3 regions of the Solidesulfovibrio carbinolicus genome follow, and region 2 is predicted to be linked to each of the others. Evidence: riboswitches for the same ligand, from Rfam matches in the RefSeq annotation. Region 2 holds a riboswitch; each other region holds the start of a gene.

Region 1 (7,313 bases), 730 kb from region 2:
TTCTGGAACCTCTTCCCGGGCCACCTCGACGGCAACGAGGTACACTTCCTCTTCACCTTCCTGTATATCGGGGTCTTCGCCCTCATGCTGCCACGCACCGGCCGCCACCTGCTGGCCCTTGTCCGCCCCGCGCGCCACAGCGCCTCTTGACGCCGGGCCGGCCCGGCCCTATGGAACCCGCCCGCCCCGGAGCAGCCCTCCGGGGCGGGAACCGCCGCCAGGAGGTCCGCCGCCATGGACCAGACGTTTGCCCTGCCCATCTACCTCGACCTGTTCGCCGTGTTCCTCATGGCCGCCACCGGGGCCATCGAGGCCATCCGCCGCGAGTTCGACCTCGTCGGCCTGCTCGGCCTGTCCTTTGCCACAGGCGTGGGCGGGGCGCTTATACGCGACGGCATCTTCCTCCAGGCCGGCGTGCCGGCCGTGGTGCGCAACCAGGACTATCTCTACGCCGTGGCCGGCGCTGCCCTGGCCTGCCTCATCTTCGGCCGCCGGGCCGTGTTGTCCGAGCGTTTCGTGGCCCTGGTGGATGCCGCCGCCCTGGGAGCCTACGCCGTGGTCGGCATGGAGAAATCCCTGGCCTTTGGCCTGGATTTCGCCCCGGCCGTGCTGGTCGGCACGGTCAACGCCTGCGGCGGCGGCATCCTGCGCGACGTGCTCATGCGCGAGGAGCCCATGGTGTTTCGCCCGGGCCAGTTCTACGGCCTGGCCGCCCTGCTGGGCTGTCTGACCTACCCCTTCCTGCGCCAGACCTTCGGCCTGCCGCCGCTGACCTCGGCCTTTGTCACCATCGCCTTTACCTTTCTTCTTCGTGTGCTGGCCATCACCCGCAACTGGCGCACCGTCCCCGTGCGCGACCATGGCCTGTTTCGCCGCCGCAATCCGCCTGTGGCTTGACGCCGCCTCCCCGGCCGCGTCTATAAAGGATGAGGGTCCGCAACCGGCGGCCCCATCCGCAAGCCAGGGGGAATGTCCGTGAAGCGACCCATCACCACGCTTTTGTGCGACGTCGGCGGCGTCATGCTCACCAACGGCTGGGACCGGCAGGCCCGGGCCGAGGCAGCCAAGCGCTTCGGCCTGGACGCCGCCGAAACCGACGAACGCCACCATCTCACCTTCGACGCCTACGAAGAGGGCAAGCTCTCCCTGGACGAGTATCTCGACCGCACGGTGTTTTACGCGCCGCGTTCCTTTGACAAGGCGACCTTCCGGGATTTCATGCTGTCGCGCAGCGCGCCCCTGTCCGACATGCTGGCCTATGTGCGCGGACTCAAGGCCCGGCACGGCATCCGCATCGTGGTCGTCAACAACGAGGGCCGCGAACTCAACGAGTACCGCATCCGGGCCTTCGGCCTGGGCTGTTTTGTCGACGCCTTCGTGTCCTCGTGCTTCGTGGGCATGCGCAAGCCCGACGCCGGCATTTTCCGCCTGGCCCTGGACGTGGCCCAATGCGACCCGGCTGACGCGGTCTACATCGACGACCGGGCGCTTTTCGTGGAAGTGGCCGCGACCCTGGGGGTTCGCGGCGTGGTCCACCGCGACGCCGCGTCCACGGCCCGAGAGCTGGAGGCTCTGGGCGGTTTCGCCGCCGTATGCCTCGGCAGCGATGGCTGAGGCGCGGCGGCTATTTTTCGGCATGGCCGCCGGCCGTTTGGTCGCTGACGCCCTCGGCGCGAGGTCACGCGTTATCGCCCCGGCCTGACCCGAAGACGGTCCATCAAGCCCATGCCGGTCCAGGCCGGCTCATCGCCCGGCCCGGCCGGGGCTTCCCAGGCCGTCCCAATTCCGGTACGAGGCGGGGGTAAATTGTCCGGCCACGCGCCGGCAGTCTCAAGGAGTCACGAACATGACCAAGATCGCCATTCCCTCCCGCGACGGGCAGGTGGACGAGCATTTCGGCCACTGCGGCTATTTCACGGTGCTGACCATCGGCCCGGACAAGAGCGTCGTCGCCGAGGAGACCTTTTCCCCGCCGGCCGAGTGCGGCTGCAAGTCCAATCTGGTCAACGACCTGCTCGCCATGGGCGTCACGGTGCTCATTGCCGGCAACATGGGCCAGGGCGCGGTCAACAAGCTGCGCCAGTCCGGCATGACCGTGGTGCGCGGCGCGTCCGGCCCGGTCCACGAAGCGGCGGCGGCGTTTCTCGCCGGCATGCTCAAGGACCGCGACGAACTGTGCACGGCCCACGGGCATACCTGTTTGCATTAGGCGGCTGGCCGAGAGGCTAGGCTGACACGCGACAAAGCCCGGGACCACGGCATGGTCCCGGGCTTTGCCGTTGTCCCGAGGCGGAACAACTGCGGCTGTAATTTTTTCCGCCTCCCCACGTCCGCCCGCCCATTCATAAAAGACAATAAAATAAACGCCATAGCGACCTCGCGCCGCCCGCCCAAACCGCCGCATCCGGTGCATAATCACCCCAACCCGCCAACATCGCGCCGTTTTTTGCCTCGATTGACTCTTTGGCCGCATCCTCGCATATATGCTGCGACGTTGGCGTTGGTCCGCCCCGCCCCAGGCGGCGGCGGGCAGCCGTAAGAGGGAATCCGGTGCAAGTCCGGAACTGCCCCGCAGCGGTAAGCGAAAACGAACCCCGCAACCAAGCACTGGGCAAGAGCCCGGGAAGCCGCGGGAACTAGGAAACCGGCCCACACCGGGCCGACGCGTTCGCAAGTCCGAACACCTGCCGACGCCCGCCGGACGCATCCGTCCGGCGCATGAACCAGGGAGCCTCGCGGGAGGGCTGCCCGGCCTGCCGTTTCGCGCCATGCGTTTTTCGGCCGCCGTCGCCCCTCCCCTGCCCGACGACAGTCCGCCCAGGGAGAAACGCATGTCCGAGCCGATGGAACACGGCAATTTGGCCCTTACCCCCACCTCCGACCGCCACGACGCCGTCGACGCCGCCGTCGACCAGCCCGTGGTGGCCGCCATCCCCTCGCGCATCCGCAAGCGCGACGGCCAGATCGTCACCTTTGACGCCGACAAGATCCTGTCCGCCATCCGTCGCGCCGGCGCCGCCACCGGCGAATTCGGCGAGGACGAGGCCTGGCTGCTGACCGCCCAGGTGGTCAAGGTCCTCTCCCACCGCTTCATCGGCCAGATCCCGGACATCGAACGCATCCAGGACATCGTCGAGCAGGCTTTCGTCTCGGCCAACCATTTCCGCACCCTTCGCGCCTACTCCGTCTACCGCGAACAGCGCGCCCGCCTTCGCGAAGACAAGAAGACCGTGGTGGACGTGGCCGCTTCCATCAACGAATATCTCGACCGCCAGGACTGGCGCGTGGCCGCCAACGCCAACCAGGGCTATTCCCTGGGCGGGCTTATCCTGAACGTCTCGGGCAAGGTCGTGGCCAACTACTGGCTCTCCCACGTCTACCCGCCCGAAGCCGGAGCGGCCCACCGCGACGGCGATCTCCATATCCACGATCTCGACATGCTGTCCGGCTACTGCGCCGGCTGGTCCCTGCGGATGCTTTTAAGCGAAGGCCTTAACGGCGTGCCCGGCAAGGTGGAAGCCAAGCCGCCCAAGCACCTCTCCAGCGCCGTGGGCCAGATCGTCAATTTCCTCGGCACGCTGCAAAACGAATGGGCCGGCGCCCAGGCCTTTTCCTCGTTCGACACCTACATGGCCCCGTTTATCCGCAAGGACAACCTGGGCTACGAAGAAGTGCGCCAGTGCATCCAGGAGTTGATCTATAACCTCAATGTCCCGTCGCGCTGGGGCACCCAGACGCCGTTTACCAACCTCACCTTCGACTGGACCTGCCCCGAGGATCTGGCCGGCGACCATCCGGTCATCGGCGGCGAGGAGATGGCCTTTACCTACGGCGAGCTCCAAACCGAAATGGACATGATCAACCGGGCCTACATCGAGGTCATGACCGCCGGCGACGCCAAGGGCCGCGTGTTCACCTTCCCCATCCCGACCTACAACATCACCAAGGATTTCCCCTGGGAATCGCCCAATGTGGACATCCTGTTCGAGATGACGGCCAAGTACGGGCTGCCCTACTTCCAAAACTTCCTCAATTCCGACCTCACCCCGGGCATGGTGCGCTCCATGTGCTGCCGGCTCCAGCTCGACCTGCGCGAGCTGCTCAAGCGCGGCAACGGCCTTTTCGGCAGCGCCGAGCAGACCGGGTCCGTCGGCGTGGTCACCATCAACTGCGCCCGCCTGGGCCACACCCATCGCGGCGACGAAGCCGGCCTTCTCGCCCGCCTCGACGCGCTGCTGGAAATTGCCCGCACCACCCTTGAGATCAAGCGCAAGGAGATCACCCGCCGCATGGACGCCGGGCTGTTCCCCTACACCAAGCGTTACCTGGGCTCGCTGCGCAACCACTTCTCCACCATTGGCGTCAACGGCATCAATGAAATGATCCGCAATTTCACGAACGATGCCGAGAATATCGCCACCGAGGCCGGCCACGCCATGGCCGTGCGCCTGCTCGACCACGTGCGCGCCCGCATGACCGAGTTCCAGGAGCAGACCGGCCACCTCTACAACCTCGAAGCCACCCCGGCCGAAGGCACCACCTACCGCTTCGCTCGCGAGGACAAGAAGCGCTACCCGCGCATCCTCCAGGCCGGCCCGGCGCAAAAGCCCTACTACACCAACTCCTCCCAGCTGCCCGTGGGCTTCACCGACGATCCCTTCGAAGCCCTTTCGCGCCAGGAAGAGCTCCAGCGCAAATACACCGGCGGCACGGTGCTCCACCTCTACCTCGGCGAACGCGTCACCAGCGCCGAGGCCTGCAAAAAGCTCGTCAAGCGGTCGCTGTCCGGCTTCGCCCTGCCCTACGTCACCGTGACGCCGACGTTTTCCATCTGCGACGTCCACGGCTACCTGACCGGCGAACACGAGACCTGCCCGACCTGCGCCGCCGAAGGCCGCACCCAGGCCTGCGAAATCTGGACCCGCGTCATGGGCTACTACCGGCCCAAGTCGGCGTTCAACGTCGGCAAGCAGGGCGAGTACGACGAGCGGGTGTGTTTTAAGGAACCGATGGATAACTAAAGAGAATATGCCTCCGGCGGCCGGGAGGGGGTCACCCCCTCCCGGACCCTCCCGATACGGGGGATCACAGGACGGCGCGGTCGTGGCGATGGGCCACGGCCGCGCCGTTGGCGTTGGGCGGCCTTGCGCGCCGCCGCCGAGAGGGCTAAGGGACGCGACATGAACGGTCTTATCATCGGCGGTGTCACGCCGCTCTCCACCCTCGACTTTCCCGACGCCCTGGCCGCGGTCATCTACTGCCAGGGCTGCCCCTGGGGCTGCCCCTACTGCCACAACGAACCGCTGCGCGAAATCACCGACGCCGTGGAGCACGACAGCGCCTCGGTGCTGGCCTGGCTCGAAGGCCGCAAGGGCCTGCTCGACGCCGTCGTCTTCTCCGGCGGCGAACCCACGCTCCAGGACGGGCTGCCCGAAATGCTGGCCGCCGTGCGCGCCATGGGCTTCCACACCGGCCTGCACACCACCGGCATGTTCCCCAAGGCGCTTTCCGCCGTGCTGCCCCTGTGCGACTGGGTGGGCCTGGACATCAAAGCCCCCCGCGCCGCCTACGACCGCATCGCCGGAGTAGCCGGCGGCGGCGAGGCCGCCTTTGCAAGCCTGGCCCTTATCCTCAAAAGCCGCGTGCCCTTCGAGACCCGCACCACCTGGCATCCCGGGCTATTGGCCGAAGACGAGTTGACCGCCCTGGCCGGAGAGCTGGCCGCCGCCGACGCCGGCCGCTGGGTCATCCAGGCCTTCCGCCCCGACGGCTGCGCCGACGCCGATCTGGCCGCCGCCGGACCGGCCGTGTTCCCCCCCGACCTCGTCGCCCGCCTCCAGGCCGCCGCGCCGCGTTTGATTATAACGACGAGAGTTTAGGAGAGGGGGATGCCTCCGGCGGCTGGGGGCCTGAGGCCCCCAGCCCCCCCACATAGGGAGGCGGATGATCGTATGGACAGTTTGTTTATTAGTTCCAGGGTGAGCATCCCCCTGGCGGAGATTGATTTTATCGCCGCCCGCAGCGGCGGTCCCGGCGGCCAGCACGTCAACACCACCAGCTCCAAGGTGACGCTGCTCTTTGACCTCGACGCTTCGCCAAGCCTCACCGACGCCGACAAGGCGCGTATCCGCGAGGCGCTTACCGGCCGCATCGCCAAGGACGGCGTGTTGCGCGTGGTCTCCCAGACCAGCCGCAGCCAGTTCGCCAACAAGGAAATCGCCCTGGAACGCTTCGCCGCGCTGCTGCGCGAGGCGCTGACCCCCCGGCCGCCGCGCCGCAAGACCCGGGCTACCCTGGCCTCGAAACTGCGCCGCCTGGACGACAAGAAACGCCAGGGCGAACGCAAACGCCAGCGCCGGGACTTTGGCGACTGATCTCTCCGCCGCAAAAACGGCCGGAAAACTTGCGCCGGCCGGCCTTGGCGACGCCGTAGGCTCGGCCCATGCTCCAGGCCGCCTCCGGCAGCGCGCCAGGACGCTTGTCCAGAACCGCAGCCGCGCCTTGACGCCCGGCCGCGCCCTGGGCTAGGGGAAGCCAGACTTCCGCCATGGCGGCAGCGCCGCCCAATGCCTGATCCGGAGCACCCCCGCATGTCCTCACTGGAACACAAGCGCCAGAAATCCTCTTTTTGGCTGTCCGCCAGCCGCGACCAGGCCCGGGACACCGGCATGGCCCTGACCCTGGTCGCGCTCATCGTCTTTTTCGTCACCCGGGAAATCCGCTATGTGACCATGGCCACGGCCATCCTGCTGCTGGACATGATCTGGCCTTCCTTTTTCAAACCCCTGGCCAAGGTCTGGTTCGGCCTGTCCCACGTGCTCGGCACGGTCATGTCCAAGGTGATCCTGACCCTGACGTTTTTTGTGGTGCTCACGCCCATGGGCCTGCTGCGTTCCCTGCTCGGCAAGGACCCCATGCAGGTACGCCAGTTCAAGCAGGGCACGGACTCCGTGTTCAGGGTCCGCGACCATACGTTTACGGCCGCCGACGTCGAACAGCCGTTTTAACCATCGGCCGAAGGCCGCTTTGACATCACTCCCGCGCCCCGCGCGGGTCCACCTGGAGGCGATATGGAATTTCTGCGTGAACTCTGGGGCTTTTTGCGTGTGCGCAAAAAATTCTGGCTGCTGCCCATCATCCTGGTGCTGCTGCTTTTTGGCGTGCTGGTGGTCCTGACCAGCGGCTCGGCCGTGGCCCCGTTCATCTATACGCTTTTCTAGAACCGACCCCGTGCCCACAACAGGGGCGTCAGGCTGCCCGCAAAACGCTCCAGGCGCTTTGCCATAACGCGACAATAGCCCCGGGAAGGGCCG
Region 2 (7,313 bases):
CGTAGCGGTTGGGGAAGGCGAAGGGCACGTCCATGTACAGGGCCTTGCGGTCGCCCAGGCCCAGTTCGAAATCGCTTTTGACGTCCTTGGACAGCTTTTTCGCGGTATCCGAGAGATCGACGCTGCCGGGTTCGACGAAGCGGGGCTTGATTTTCACCGTGACTTCGTAGTCACCGGCCTTGCCCGTGACCTTGGTCACTTCGGCGAGGGTGAAAAACTTGACGTTTTTATTGTTCTTGATGCGCTGGAACTGAATTTCCAGCCCGCAGGACGGGGGGCACAGCTTGGGGAAATATTTGTTGAGCTGCATCACCCGGCCGCCGAGAAAGGGGTTTTTCTCGACGATGTAGACTTCGTGGCCGACCTCCGCGGCTTCCAGCGCGGCGGTGATGCCGCTGAAGCCGCCGCCGACGACCAGTATCGCGTTGCTCGACATCGCAACCTCCCGGCAATGGTTAAGGCCAGCAAGAAAACGGCCTGATCCGCGAGGATAGACCGCCCCCGCCGTAGGCGTACAAGCACGGTCCATCCGCCCGGGTAAGACCGTTAAAAAGCGGCCGCCGGGCTAACCCGGCGGCCGCTCTGGTCATTCCTACTGAGCGTCGGGAATGATCTGGTAGTAGGTCTTCTTGAAGACCTTGGTTTCCTTGGTGGCCGGATCGTACTTCGAGTTGACGAAGCACTTCCATTTGGAGTCGTCCAGGCCCAGGAAGTCGCCGCGGTAGTAGAAGCCCGGGTAACGGGTCTCTTCGCGGAACATGATGTGGGTCATGTGCAGGCGGACGGTCCACAGGCGGTGGTACTGTTCCCAGCAGCGCATAAGCTCGTGCAGGTCACGGGCGGCCAGCTTCTTGCTGTCCTCTTCCAGGTACTGCAGCAGCTGGAAGCCGGTGTCGAGCAGGGTCTTGGAGGTCGTGTACAGGGTGGCGCAGCCTCCGCCGTACTCGTCCGTGCACTTCACCAGGCGCATCATGAAGTTATGCGGGCTGATGAAGTTCGGGTTGACAATCGGGTCGGTGGAGATGCCGACGTTGTCCTTGAAGGTGTGCCAGGGCTGGTAGATCTCTTTGGCCAGCTCGGCGGCGGTGACGGACAGGGTGGGCTTGAAGTCCTTGTGGTCGACAACCCAACGGACCATCTGCTTGCCGCAGATACGGCCTTCAGCGTGGGAGCCGGAGGAGAACTTGTGGCCGGAAGCGCCGACGCCGTCAGCGCAGGTCCACAGGCCGTTGACCGTGGTCATGCGGTTGTAGACTTTGCCGTTGTCGGCCTTGATCTTGTACTCTTCGGGAACCCAGGCTTCGTCCGGGCCGGAGACCCAGATGCCGCAGCAGCCGGAGTGGGAGCCGAGCAGGTACGGCTCGGTCGGCATGATCTCGGAGCCCTTCTTCTCGGGCTCGGTGTCGGTGCAGGCCCACAGGTTGGCCTGGCCGACGCACATGTCGAGGAAGTCTTCCCAAGCTTCGGACTCGAGGTGCTTCTGCTGCTCAGCGTTCAGGTTGGCGAAGGTGGCCTGGAGGGCGCCGGCGGTGTCCATGTAGATGGGGCCGCGGCCTTCGCGCATTTCACGAAGCATCATGTGGTTACGCAGGCAGGTCGGGATGATGTGACCCTTGGCGTAGCCGCGATCCTCGTAGGGCTTCAGCATGGCGCGGTTGGTGACGCAGTAGTCTTCACCCTTGGCGTTGGTGGCTTTGGCCTTGAAGAGCAGGAACCAAGCGCCGACCGGGCCGTAACCGTCCTTGAAGCGGGCGGGGACGAAGCGGTTTTCCATCATGGTCATTTCGGCGCCGACCTGAGCGCACATGGTGTAGGTGGAGCCGGAGTTCCACACGGGGTACCAGGCGCGGCCCATGCCTTCACCAGTGGAGCGGGGACGGTACACGTTGACCGCGCCGCCGCAGGCCACCAGGATGGCGTTGGCCTTGAAGACATAGACTTTGTTTTCGCGGGTGGAGAAGCCGACCGCACCGGCGATGCGGTTGGGCTGCTTGGCGTCCAGGAGCAGCTTCACGATGAAGATGCGCTCCAGGTAGCGGTCCTGGCCCAGGGCGTTCTTGGCGGCTTCGGCCACGATGCACTTGTAGGACTCGCCGTTGATCATGATCTGCCAACGGCCGGAGCGGACGGGGTCGGCGCCGGTGCGCAGGGAGACGCCGGCGGCCTTGGACTGGGCGCCGTCGAGGTTGTGACCGTGGGCGTCCTTGGTCCAGCAGGGCAGGCCCCACTCTTCGAACAGGTGAACGGAATCGTCGACGTGACGGCCAAGGTCGAAGATCAGGTCTTCGCGAACCAGGCCCATCAGGTCGGTGCGGACCATGCGGACGTAGTCGTCAGCATCGTTCTTGCCGAGGTAGGTGTTGATGGCGGACAGGCCCTGGGCAACGGCGCCGGAGCGCTCCAGGGAGGCCTTGTCCAGCAGCATGATGCTGATATCGCCGCCAACTTTGTCGGCCCAGCGAACGGCTTCGAAAGCCGCGCCGCAGCAGCCCATGCCGCCGCCGACAAAGAGGATGTCGACATCTTTTTCAATCAGTTCCGGCTCGGCAAGGGCAACGCCTTTGGGCTCGTCCTTCACGGGAATGGTCGGCATAATATATGTCCTCCGTAGGGTGGATGGCTATTCAGTTGGCGAAACGGACTACTTGCAGAAGCCGTCCAACCAGCACTGCACGGTGTCGGCGCCGGTGACGTCGAACTTCTTGCCAAGGGCTTCCTTGGGGGTGACCAGGGCGGTCTCGGTGAAAAGCAGTTCGCTTTCCAGATCGCCCGGCTCCGGCTTGCCTTCGAAGGGCTTGATCGAACCTTCGGGGGTGGTGCGGATGGGGAACTTGAAGCGCTTGATGTTGCCGTTGCGGAACTTCACGGTCCACATGATGGAGTCGGCGGAACGCATGGGGATCGAGGTGCCGCCCATGGGAGCGAAGTCAGCGTAGGGGCGAGCGGAGATAGCGCCCTGGGGGCAGATCTTCACGCAAGAGTAGCATTCCCAGCAAGCGGAAGGCTCCTGATTGAAGGCCTTCATTTCCTGAGGATCCAGAATCATCAGGTCATTGGGGCAAATGTACATGCACGCGGTCTTCTCACCGCCTTTGCATCCGTCACACTTGCTCGGATCCACAAAGGTAGGCATAAGTAGTCCTCCAAACGTTTAGTTGTTGTACACCCAGCGCCCAATCCATTAAAGAGCTGAACGCCTGGACGCCTGGGACATCCGCGCGCCGTCGCCATGTGGCGCATTGTGCGCCTGGCTCCGGCTTGCCCTCATGCGTCGGCGTCGCTTGGTGCCGACGTTCTATGCAACCGCCGGGCTTGGGGATTTTTGTCATCCCCACCGCCTCTCGACAACAAAACCCCGGAATCGCTTCCGTTTGTGAACTGCCTGCGGTTAGCTTGTGATCGGTTTAACAAGCGCCGCAACCCCAGTCAAGGGTAATGTTCTTTTTTTCACGTCCGTCCAAAAGCGCCGACAAATCGGCCCCGGAGACCCCGGCGGGACCCCGGTCACGGACGATGCACGGTAGTGGTTGCACCGTCCAAGCTAGCAGACCCCACCCACCCCCGCAAGACCTTTTCCCGGTTTTCCCCGGTTCCTCTTTACAACCCCCCTGCCTCTTGTGACTTTTTTGACAACGGCATGATACCCCAGGCCAAACCTCCGCCTCTTGGCCGGCCGGACGCGTCATGGACGTCTTCACCAACGTCCCGGCTTTTGTAACCCGGCGACGCAGGTCCCCACCCCAGGCCGCGACGCCCGCGTCGGCCCGGCCCTTGACGCCCTTGCCTCCTCCCGGCTATTGCCCCCCCTGTCTGCTTGGCAGACGGACCTTTCGAGAAACGGAAGACGGTGGGAATCCGTCGCAGTCGCGCTGCTGTATTCGGGGTTATTGGCCGACCTCCACTGGGTGTTCCCGGGAAGGACAAGGCCGCTGCCGCCGGTCGAAACGACCCGCCCCGTAAGCCAGAAGACGCCTCGAAAACGGTCGGCATTCGGGCCTCGCGCAAAGGGCCGGAGTGACCAGCGACGGCAATCGGCGACGTCCGGGCCGTTTCTCGCACCCGTGCCCGTTCCCTCTGCCGGGAACGGGTGTTTTTTTCGCGTCTCCCCATTCCCCGCAAGGGGACATGCCGACCTCCCCAAACGCCTTCGGGCAAACAGGAGGACCTCGCATGATCACCCACTCCCTGGGCTTTCCCCGCATGGGGCTGGCCCGCGAACTCAAGACCGCCCTTGAAGCCCGCTTCGCCGGGACCCTCGACGCCGCAGGACTGGCCCGCGTGGCGGCCGACCTGCGCCTGCGCCACTGGCGGCTCCAGGCCGCGGCCGGGATCGACCTCGTGCCGGTCGGCGATTTTTCCCTCTACGACCACATGCTCGATCTGGCCGTGCTTTTCGGCGTCGTGCCCGCCCGCTACGGCCATGCCGGCGGACCGGCGGACGAGGCCCTCTACTGGCGCATGGCCCGGGGCGAGGCCGGCACGGATGGCCGCGTCACGGCCCTGGAAATGACCAAGTGGTTCGACACCAACTACCACTACCTCGTGCCGGAATTCGAACCGGACCAGAGCTTTGCCCTGGTCGGCACGACAATCCTCGACGAGGCGGCCCAGGCCCGGGCCGCCGGGTTCACGCCCAAGGCCGTGCTGCCCGGACCGGTCACGTTCCTGATGCTCGGGGCCTGCGCCGGCGAGCCCTTCGACCGCCTGGCCCTGCTGCCGCGCCTGCTGCCGGCCTACAGCCAACTCCTCGCCAAGCTGGCCGAGACCTGCCCCTGGATCGAACTCGACGAGCCGGTCCTGTGCCAGGATCTGCCGGCTGACGCCCTGGCCCCCTGCCGGGCGGCCTGGACCGCCCTGGCCGAGGCCGCCGCCCCGGCCCGCCTGCTGCTGGCCGCGCCCTACGGCAGTCTGGCCCACAATCTGGACTTCGTGCGCGACCTCCCCGTGGGGGCGCTTCATATTGATCTCGTGCGCGACCCCAGCCAGCTCGCCCTGGCAGCCAAGGCCCTGGCCCCCGAGACCGCCCTGTCCCTGGGTCTGATCGACGGCCGCAACATCTGGCGGGTGGACGCCGCCGCGGCGCTAAGCCGCATCGCCCTGGCCGCCGAACGCCTGGGGCCCCGGCGCCTCATGCTCGCCCCGTCGTGTTCCCTGCTCCACTGCCCCGTGGACCTTGAGGCCGAAACGGACCTCGACCCGGAAATCCAATCCTGGATGGCCTTTGCCGTGCAGAAATGCCGCGAAGTCCGCCTGCTGGCCGACGCCGCCGCCCCGAGCGGGGCCGGTCGGCCCGAGGTGGCCGACGCCCTGGCCGAAAACCGCCGGGCCTGGGAATCGCGCCGGGCCAGCCCCCGGCTGGCCGATGCGGCCGTGCGCCGCCGCACGGCCGCCGTCAGCCAGGACATGTTCCACCGCCCGGCTGCCTTTGCCGCCCGCGCGCCGCTCCAGGCCGAAGCCTTGCAGCTTCCCCTGATCCCGACCACCACCATCGGTTCCTTTCCCCAGACCCCGGAGATCCGCCAGACCCGGGCCAAGTTCCGCCGGGGCGAGCTTGCCGCCGCCGCCTACGAGGCCTTCGTGCGCGGCCAGGTGGCCGAGGCCGTGGCCCGCCAGGAGGCCCTGGGCCTGGACGTGCTGGTCCACGGGGAGCCTGAGCGCAACGATATGGTGGAGTTTTTCGGCGAAAAGCTCGCCGGTTTTTGCTTCACCCGAAACGGCTGGGTGCAAAGCTACGGCTCGCGCTGCGTCAAGCCGCCGGTCATCTACGGCGACGTGTCGCGCCCCGGCCCCATGACCATCGGGCTGGCCGTTTTCGCCCAATCCCTCACCGACAAGCCGGTCAAGGGCATGCTCACCGGCCCTTCGACCATTTTGGCCTGGAGCTTTGTGCGCGACGACCAGCCCCGGGAGGTGACCCGCCGCCAGATCGCCCTGGCCGTGCGCGACGAGGTGGCCGATCTGGAGGCCCAGGGCATCCGCGTCATCCAGATCGACGAGCCGGGGCTGCGCGAAGGCCTGCCCCTGCGACGGCGCGACTGGGAGACCTCCCTGGCCCTGGCCGTGGACGACTTCCGCCTGGCCGCCGCCGTGGCCAAGGCCGAAACCCAGATCCACACCCACATGTGCTACGCCGACTTCGATGAGATCGTGCCCGAGGTGGCCGCCATGGACGCCGACGTGATCAGCGTCGAGGCCAGCCGCAGCCGCATGGCCCCCCTGGCCGCCTTTGCCCGGGACGGCTACCCCAACGCCATCGGACCGGGCCTGTACGACATACATAGCCCGCGCGTGCCCTCGGCCGAGGAAATGGAAGATCTGCTGCGGCGGGCCGCCGCCCTCATCGACCCGGCCCGGCTGTGGGCCAACCCGGACTGCGGCCTCAAAACCCGCGCCTGGGACGAGGTCACGCCGTCCCTGGCCAACATGGTCGCGGCGGCCCGACGCCTGCGGGCGCAACTGGCCGGGCAAGGCTTGTGAAAATAGTCCTTGACAGGAAGCAAGAGGGGAACGTACCCGTATTGCCCATGCAGACCCTCCACACCCCCACCACCGGCTTTTACTTTTGGTACTGGTTTAGCCACGCCCGTGGTCTGGGGGGGTTGCGGTCGAACTAGGTCAATCGCAAACGAGCCTCTCCAGGGCCGCGGGCATTACGCCGGCGGCCCTTTTTTATTACCAGTCGCCGGCGGCCGCGGCCGGTTGGGCCAAACGCAAGGAGATACGCCATGCTGCTTGGGAAAGCCGTCCGCCTCGAACGCATTTTCAATCGCAACACCCACCGCGCCATCATCGTCCCCATGGACCACGGCGTCACCGTCGGCCCCATCTCGGGCCTCATCGACATGCGCGACGCCGTCAACCAGGTGGCCGAAGGCGGAGCCAACGCCGTGCTCATGCACAAGGGCCTGCCGCGCTGCTCCCATCGCGGACGCGGCCGCGACGTCGGACTGATCATCCACCTGTCCGCTTCCACCAGCCTGTCGCCCTTCCCCAACGCCAAGACCCTGGTCGGCACCGTCGAAGACGCCATCAAGCTCGGAGCCGACGCCGTATCCCTGCACATCAACCTCGGCGACGAGACCGAGCGCGACATGCTGGCCCACCTCGGCGAAACCACCTCCCGGGCCGCCGACTGGGGCATGCCCGTGCTGGCCATGGTCTATGCCCGAGGCCCCAAGGTCAAAAACGAGTACGACGTGGACGTGGTGGCCCACTGCGCCCGGGTCGGCACCGAACTCGGCGCGGACGTGGTCAAGGTGCCCTACACCGGCGACATCGAATCCTTCTCCAAGGTCACCGACGCCTGCTGCATC
Region 3 (7,313 bases), 890 kb from region 2:
GAAGCGGCGCGACAGGCTGGAGCTGGAGCCGTGGTGGGGCAGGACAAGGACGTCGGCTTGCAGGTTTTGGCCGGAGGCGGCGAGTTTTCGCAGTACGGCGGTTTCGGCGTCGCCGGGAAAAAGGGCCAGGCCGTGGCCGTTTCGGGTCAGACGCAGGATGAGCGAACCGTTGTTGTGGGAAAGATCGGCCTGGGGGCCGGGGTGGAGGACGTCGAGCACAAGGCCGTGGCCGAGATCAAGGCTGTCGCCGGCGGCCAGGGACCGGGTCGGAATACGGCGGCGGGCGAGGACTTCGGCCAGGGCCGGGCCGAGTTCGCCTTCAGGCGCGCCGCCGTTGTCCAGATAGGTTACGATGGCGAAGCGGTCCAGGAGCGAGACGTAGCCTTTGACGTGGTCGCTGTGAGGATGGCTGGCGATGGCCATCTCCAGGCGCGGCGGGCGGCCGTCGGCGAGGTAGGCCCCGACCACGGCCCGGCCGACGTCGAAGGAGCCGAAAAGGCCCCCGGCGTCGATGAGGAGCCTTTGGCCGCCGGGCAAGGCCACGGCCACGGCCTGCCCCTGGCCCACGTCCAGGACGGTGACGGCGACCTCCTGGGAAAACGCCTCAAGCCCGCGTGTCAGACTCGGGCCGGTCAGCAGCAGCAGGCTCACGGCCAGGGCGGCTTTTGGCAGCGGCCTCTTGGAGGCCACGGCCAGGGCCAGGGCGGCGAGCAGGCCGTAGCAGCCCAGCAGCTCCGGGGCCGAGGGGCGCAGCACGGCCCGGGCTGTCAGCAGGCCCTGGGCATCCAGGGCGGCCAGACCACGCATGAGCCAGGCGCAGCAGTCGGCCCCGGCCGTCAGCAGCGTGTGGGCGAGGGCACCAAGTCCGGGAACGGCGGCCGCCGCCGCGCCGCACAGGACCAGCGGCATGACCAGGCAGCCGAGGATGGGCAGCCACACCAGATTGATCCAGGGCGCGAAGGCGAAGTCGCCGAAAAGCCGGGCAATGAGCGGCAACACGGCGGCCTCGGCGGCAAGGCTCGTCCAGAGGATGCCCAGGCCGCCGACGAGGAGGGTTCGCAGAAGCGTGCCTTGGCCCGGAATGCGGGAAATCGCCCGGGCAAAGGGCGGCCAGAACAGGGCAATGCCGGCCACGGCCAGGGCCGAGAGCTGGAGGCTGGCGCTAAAGGCAGCCAGCGGCGAGACGACAAGAAAGGCGGCCAGGGCCAGGAACAGGCCGTCGAAAAGGGCCTTGTCGCGCCCCCAAAGCAGCATGAAGCCAAAAGCGGCGAACATCAACGCGGCGCGCACAAGCGACGGCGAGCCGCCGCCGATCCAGCAGTAGCCAACGACCAACGGCGCGGCGGCCAGGACGATGAGTTTTGGGCGCGGCAGGCGCAGATAGAGGCGGGGCATAAGACGCCCGACGGCCAGCACCAGCGCGGCGGCCAGCCCAACGACATAGGCCACGTTCATGCCGGACAGGGCCAGGGTATGGGCCAGGGAGGCCCGGCGCACCAGCTCAAGGTCGGTTTCGGCGAAGCCGGACTTGTCGTCGAAAAGCAGCGCCGCCACCATGGCCCGGCCGGCCGAGGCGGCGCTGTCGTCCAGCGAAGTGGCGGGCGAGACGGCGGGCGGCGGGGCCAGGGCAGCGGCCACCCGGTCGCGCAGGGCCTGCCGCCAGAGGGCCAAGGCGTTGTCGCTGACAGCCAGACGCGTGAGGTCGCCGCGCCCGCCCTTGGCGTAGGCGCGAAAAAATACGCCTTCCAGGCGGCGCAGGAAGGCGAAGTCGGTGGTTCCGGGGTTGGCGAAGCCGGCGGTCGGGCGGATGCGGCCGGTCACGGCCAGGACGTCGCCGGGAACGGGCGTCAGGTCGGGCTGGTCGAAGGTGACGGCCAACCGGCCGGGCAGCGGCGCAGCGGCGCAGTCGGGGCCGGTCAGGCGCACCTCGTCCAGGACCAGGGCCAGGCGACGCCCCGGCCGGGGATCGACGCTGGCGACGCGCCCCACGGCGGTGAGGGTTTTGGCGGCCAGGCACGGCGGCGCGTCAGGCGTTGCCGGCAGGGCCAGCCAGCCCGCGCCAAGGCCCAGGGCGAAGGCGGCGGCCAGGGCCGGCAGGCCCGGCCTCATGTTGCGCCCTTTCACCAATTCAAGCACTTTTTTGAAATCTTGGGATTTTTTGGGGTCCGTTGGCCTTAAGCCAGGATCAGCGCGCTTCAAGGGGTCGACAGGCGGTGACAGACCGCCCACGAACAGGGCGAGCAAGGCCAGGCCGAGAAGCGCAGGCAGCAGATATTCCACGCCCAGGATGCCGCCGGCATAGGCCAAAAGGCAGGGCTGCCAGGGCAAAAGCGGCGGCACGCCCCGGCCGGCGTCGTCATGGGGCGGGTCGTGCGCCAAAATGTTGCATCCCTGTCACGGTATTTTGCCCGGGATTGTAGAAAGCTTGGGGTCCGGCGGCAAGGGCCTTCGGCGGTTGCGGGCGCTGCCTCGGCGGGCGGCCGCATCCGGCGTCGTCCGGGCCTGGGTTTGCCCGCTCCGCTTGTCACCGGCCCGGCTTGGGGATAATGCTGTGAACCAATCCCCGCGCCCGGCCGGGCGCGACCAAGGAGCCTCCATGCACCGCCGCAGCATCGCCCTGTGCCTTTTCGCCGGACTGGCCCTGGCCGGTTGTTCCCAGGTCCAGCCCATCATGACGCCCCAGGAATTCGCCGCCGGTTGCGCCCAGGGCGCGGCCGGGGCCGACGCCGCTTGCTCGGCCAAGGTCTGCCAAGTCTACCAGGCCGTGGTCACGGACTATTACGAGAACATGGAAGGCTGCTACGCTGCCTGCAAGGACCGGGCGGCCTCCCTGGAAACCGGAGCCGATCCGGCCTGTCTGGCCATAATCCAGGGCGAGAAGGACCGGTGCATGGATTATTGCAACCGCAAGTTCTACCGCTGCAACTGCGCCAAGTAAGGTCAGCCAAACGCCGCGCCAGGCGGCGAAACCCCACAGACAAGGAGTACCCCATGGCGGTCAAGAAAATTCTCATGCTCGTCGGCGACTATGTCGAGGACTATGAAGTGATGGTCCCCTTCCAGATGCTGCTCATGGTCGGCCACGACGTCAAGGCCGTGTGCCCGGGCAAGAAGGCCGGCGAGACCGTGCGCACCGCCGTGCACGATTTCGAGGGCGACCAGACCTACAGCGAAAAGCCCGGCCACAACTTTGCGCTCAATTTCGACTTCGACGCCGTGGACCCGGCCGCCTTCGACGCCCTGGTGGTGCCCGGCGGCCGCGCCCCGGAATACATCCGGTTAAATCCCCGGGTCATCGAGATCGTCAAACATTTCGGGGCGACCAAAAAGCCCATCGCCGCCGTGTGCCACGGCCAGCAGGTGCTGGTCACGGCCGACGTCATCGCCGGCTGCCAGTGCATGGCCTACCCGGCGGTGCAGCCCGACATCGAACGGGCCGGGGCCACCTACGTTGGCCCCAACGAAACCTTCACCAACGCCGTGACCAGCGGCAACATCGTCACCGGCCCGGCCTGGCCGGCCCATCCCCAGTGGATGCGCCAGTTCCTGGACCTGCTCGGCACGAAAATCGAAGCCTAGGCTCCAGTCTGAAGACCAACCGGCGGCAGCTTTGCGTCCATCCTGATCCGCGAGGCTGCCGCCGCGTCGTGGCGTCGGGCGGCGCGTCCCTTGAAAAACATGCTGAAACTTTCGAAAAATGATTCTTTTTCGTGAGGTTGTTCCCCAAACACCGCTGACGCTTTTTTGAGGATGCAACGTAGGCCATCCGTGGCCAACGCCCGGCCTGCCGGCTCGAACTCACGGGAGAGCGCGCCGGTCCGGCCGGCGCGCCCCCAAATCCCCCCCTTTTTTCCACGGCGCAACGATGGTATAGCCCTGGGCGACCACCCGCCCGGCGGCGGCCCACCCGGCCCGCCGGCGCAACGAGGCGCTATGATCGACAAGACAAAACTGGATCGCCTGCGGCAACTCATCGGCGACTTTGCCGTCAACAAAGGAAAAGTGCTCCTGCTCGTTTCCTTTCTGCTCTTTATCGTCGCCGCCTACTACGTCATGGACTTCATCACCGAGGACAGCCTGGCGGTGAAGTACAAGAAGACCACGGCCCTGGTCGAGGAAGTGCAGGAAACGAAAAACGTCCTGACCATCGTCACCAGCCAGGGGTTCTTTGTCGTCGATCCCGGGCTGCGCTCGGACAAATTCAAAAACATCGCCGACTTCTTCCGCAAGGTCAAAGAAGACGGCTCGCCCGTGCGCATCGACTATAAGGACGTCGGCAACGACAAGGTCATCGAAAACGTCTTTTACCGGGCGGAATCCAACAAATTCGGCAAGATAGGTTCGCTTAAATAGACCCGGCCGGCCGGCAAATACAAAGCGGCGGTCGGCCAACGCCGCCCGCCGCTTCAAAAAAGCCCGGCCAATGGCCGCTCTACCAGTCCTGATCCTTGGGCTTGTTGGCCTGCTGGGACTTGATCAGCAGCAGGGAAATAAAGATGGTCGCAAACCCGAACAGCACGATAAGCCCGGCGAAATCAAATTTCACGGCGAACCCCCAGAAATGTTTTTGTGAAAAAAATCCTTACTCCCAAATGACCAGCCTGTCCAGACATGCCCGCCTTTTGGGCGGTAGCCTCGCCCTGGCGCTTACCTGCCTGGCCTGCTCGCCCGGGCCAGCCCAGGCCGCCGTCATCGAGGTCGGCGTGGATGCCTACAAGGTCAACGGCGGCCCGGCCGAAACCGCCGCCTGGGACGTGGCCGAACGGCTGGCCATGGCCAAGGACGTGGCCATCGTGGTCATGAACCCCAAGGCCAACAAGGGGACCGTCCAGATCCTCATGCAAAACCTCGAAACCCTCAAGATTCCCACGCTTTTCACCAAAAAAGCCGATTACGACGTTTTGCTTAAGCGCGGTTTCATCAAGCCCCATCCCGCGCCTTGACAGGCGGCCGCCCCCCGGCTACCTCCCCGGAAATCGACCTGGGTGCCCTCACGGGCTTAATAGGGAATCCCGTTCAAATCGGGAGCGGTCCCGCCGCCGTCAGTTCCACGCAAAGGTCGGCCTCCACGCGCGCCACTGGGAAGCACTTCCCGGGAAGGCCGGGGCCGATGGAACAAGCCGGAAGACCTGCCCGGGTTCTGGCACATCCCGCCGGCAACGAGGGCTTTTGCCGGCCGGGACGCGGCTTCGGGCGCTTTTTCGTCTCCCGTCCGCTTTCCTCAAGAGCCCTCCATTTCCGTGGAGGTTACCTGGCATGATTCGTCTGACCCGTCTTACGCATCTGGCGCGCTTGGTCCTGTCCCTGTCCCTGGTCCTGGCCCTGGCCGCCCCGGCCGCCGCCGGCCACGACGCCAAGAAGGAACCGAAAAAAGCCATTGTCGTGGCCGCCTTTGGCACCACCGTGCCCGAGGCCGCCCCGGCCATCGAAAAGATGGTGGCCCGGGTCAAGGCCGCCTATCCCGGCGTGCCCGTGACCCTGTGCTACACCGCCGCCATGATCCGGGCCAAACTGGCCAAGGAAGGCAAACGCGTGCCCTCCCCGGCCGAGGCCCTGGCCGCCCTGCCCGATCAGGGCGTCACCGACGTGGCCCTTTTTTCCCTGCAAACCGTCCCCGGGCACGAATACCACGACCTCGTGCGCACGGCCGCCGCGTTCTCGCGCATGCCCAAGGGTCTGTCCCGGGTCGAGGTGACCGCGCCGCTGTTGTTTGAGGCCGAGGATTTCGCCAAGGCCGCCGCCGCGCTGCTTGAAGCCGCGCCCAAGGACCGCAAGCCCGGAGAAGCCGTCATCTTCGTCGGCCACGGCACCGAGCATCCCGCCAACATGGCCTATCCGGCCCTGCAGTACAGCCTGTGGCGGCTGGATAAAAACGCCTTTGTCGCCACCGTGGAAGGCACGCCCTCCTTTGACGACGCCGTGGCCGAACTCCAGGCCAAGGGCGTCAAGAAAGCCTGGCTCATTCCGCTTTTTGCCGTGGCCGGCGACCATGCCCGCAACGACATGGCCGGCAAGGAAAAGGACTCCCTGGCCTCGATGCTCACCGCCGCCGGCGTGGAGACCAAGGCCGTGCTGGCCGGCGCGGCCGAGCATAGCGGCGTGGCCGACATCTGGATCGAACACCTCAAGACAACCTTCGACGCCCTGCCCGGGAAATAATGCCGCCACACGCCTTCCCCCGGGGCGGGGTCCTGAAGCGGACCCTGCCCCTTGTCCTGGCCGGGCTGGCTGCGCTCAGCGCCGCCTGTCTGGCCGGGGCCTATCCGGCTGCCCCGGGGGACGTGCTGGCCGTGCTGGCCCGGGCGGCCGGCCTGGCCGTCCCGGCTCCGGCCGATCCGGCCCTGCCCACGGTGGTCATGGAACTGCGCCTGACCCGGGCGCTTTTGGCCTATGGCGTGGGCGCGGCCCTGGCCGTGGCCGGCGCGGCCTTCCAGGGCGTGCTGCGAAATCCCCTGGCCGATCCCTTTACCCTGGGCGTCTCGGGCGGCGCGGCTTTTGGCGCGGCCTTGTCCCTGACGCTGGGCCTGGGCGCGGCCCTGGGCTCAACGCTCGTCACCCCGGCCTGCGCCCTGGCCGGCGGCGGCGCGACCCTGGTCGCGGTCCTGGCCCTGTCCCGGCTGGCCGGGGGGCTGCGACGCGAGACGGTGGTTTTGTCCGGCATCGTGGCGGCCACCTTCCTGTCCGCCCTGCTCTCCCTGGTCAAGGCGCTTAACGAAGAATCCGTGGCCGGCATCGTGTTCTGGATCATGGGCGGCTTTCAGGGCAAGGGCCGGGCCGAACTGGCCCTGTTCCTCCCCTGCCTGCTGCTTGGCCTGGCCGGCGTGGCGCTGTTCCTTCGCGAGCTGGACATTTTGCTCTTGGGCGAACGCCAGGCCCGGCAGCTCGGCGTGGCCGCCGGCCGGTCGCGGCTGGCCCTTCTTGGCGCGGCGAGCTTACTCACCGCCGGCGCCGTGGCCGTTTCCGGGGTCATCGGCTTTGTGGGGCTTATCGCCCCCCATGCCTGCCGGCGGCTCTACGGCGGCGAACACGGGGCGCTGGTGCCCCAGGCCGCCCTGGCCGGCGGGGCGCTGTTGTGCGGGGCCGACGTCCTGGCCCGGGTGATCCTGCCCGGCGGCGCGGAGTTGCCCGTGGGCGTGGTCACGGCCCTGCTCGGCGGGCCGTTTTTTTGCTTCCTGCTCCTGACCGGGCGCGGGGGGCGGGCGTGATCCGCTGCCGCGACCTGACCAGCGGCTACCGGGGCCGGGCTGTCCTTGGCGGGCTGAGCCTTACCGTGGCCGCCGGGGAAATGGTCGCCGTCCTTGGCCCCAACGGTG

What was found. Region 2 has a riboswitch for cobalamin ahead of metE (5-methyltetrahydropteroyltriglutamate--homocysteine S-methyltransferase). Riboswitches for the same ligand answer to the same signal wherever they lie in the genome.
Region 1: it holds a riboswitch for cobalamin, as region 2 does, so the genes downstream of both, C3Y92_RS01005 (ribonucleoside triphosphate reductase) here and metE (5-methyltetrahydropteroyltriglutamate--homocysteine S-methyltransferase) in region 2, are expected to answer to the same signal.
Region 3: it holds a riboswitch for cobalamin, as region 2 does, so the genes downstream of both, C3Y92_RS14035 (sirohydrochlorin cobaltochelatase) here and metE (5-methyltetrahydropteroyltriglutamate--homocysteine S-methyltransferase) in region 2, are expected to answer to the same signal.

The regions. Positions count from the first base shown of each region.
Region 1 covers NZ_CP026538.1:228,003-235,315, reverse strand. Annotated here, with positions in the region: gene C3Y92_RS01025 (sodium:calcium antiporter) at 1-150, shown strand, start outside; gene C3Y92_RS01020 (trimeric intracellular cation channel family protein) at 235-897, shown strand; gene C3Y92_RS01015 (HAD family hydrolase) at 970-1,614, shown strand; gene C3Y92_RS01010 (NifB/NifX family molybdenum-iron cluster-binding protein) at 1,847-2,209, shown strand; cobalamin riboswitch at 2,485-2,706, shown strand; gene C3Y92_RS01005 (ribonucleoside triphosphate reductase) at 2,832-5,021, shown strand; gene C3Y92_RS01000 (anaerobic ribonucleoside-triphosphate reductase activating protein) at 5,181-5,879, shown strand; gene arfB (alternative ribosome rescue aminoacyl-tRNA hydrolase ArfB) at 5,952-6,374, shown strand; gene C3Y92_RS00990 (SxtJ family membrane protein) at 6,591-7,007, shown strand; gene C3Y92_RS21025 (DUF5989 family protein) at 7,071-7,220, shown strand.
Region 2 covers NZ_CP026538.1:4,027,507-4,034,819, forward strand. Annotated here, with positions in the region: gene C3Y92_RS17980 (CoB--CoM heterodisulfide reductase iron-sulfur subunit A family protein) at 1-436, opposite strand, end outside; gene aprA (adenylyl-sulfate reductase subunit alpha) at 593-2,593, opposite strand; gene aprB (adenylyl-sulfate reductase subunit beta) at 2,642-3,133, opposite strand; cobalamin riboswitch at 3,799-3,990, shown strand; gene metE (5-methyltetrahydropteroyltriglutamate--homocysteine S-methyltransferase) at 4,171-6,477, shown strand; gene C3Y92_RS18000 (2-amino-3,7-dideoxy-D-threo-hept-6-ulosonate synthase) at 6,726-7,313, shown strand, end outside.
Region 3 covers NZ_CP026538.1:3,137,309-3,144,621, forward strand. Annotated here, with positions in the region: gene C3Y92_RS14010 (ComEC/Rec2 family competence protein) at 1-2,379, opposite strand, end outside; gene C3Y92_RS14015 (hypothetical protein) at 2,597-2,938, shown strand; gene C3Y92_RS14020 (DJ-1/PfpI family protein) at 2,992-3,579, shown strand; gene C3Y92_RS14025 (hypothetical protein) at 3,934-4,353, shown strand; gene C3Y92_RS14030 (hypothetical protein) at 4,623-4,943, shown strand; cobalamin riboswitch at 4,967-5,151, shown strand; gene C3Y92_RS14035 (sirohydrochlorin cobaltochelatase) at 5,257-6,159, shown strand; gene C3Y92_RS14040 (FecCD family ABC transporter permease) at 6,159-7,205, shown strand; partial or broken gene C3Y92_RS14045 (ABC transporter ATP-binding protein) at 7,262-7,313, shown strand, end outside.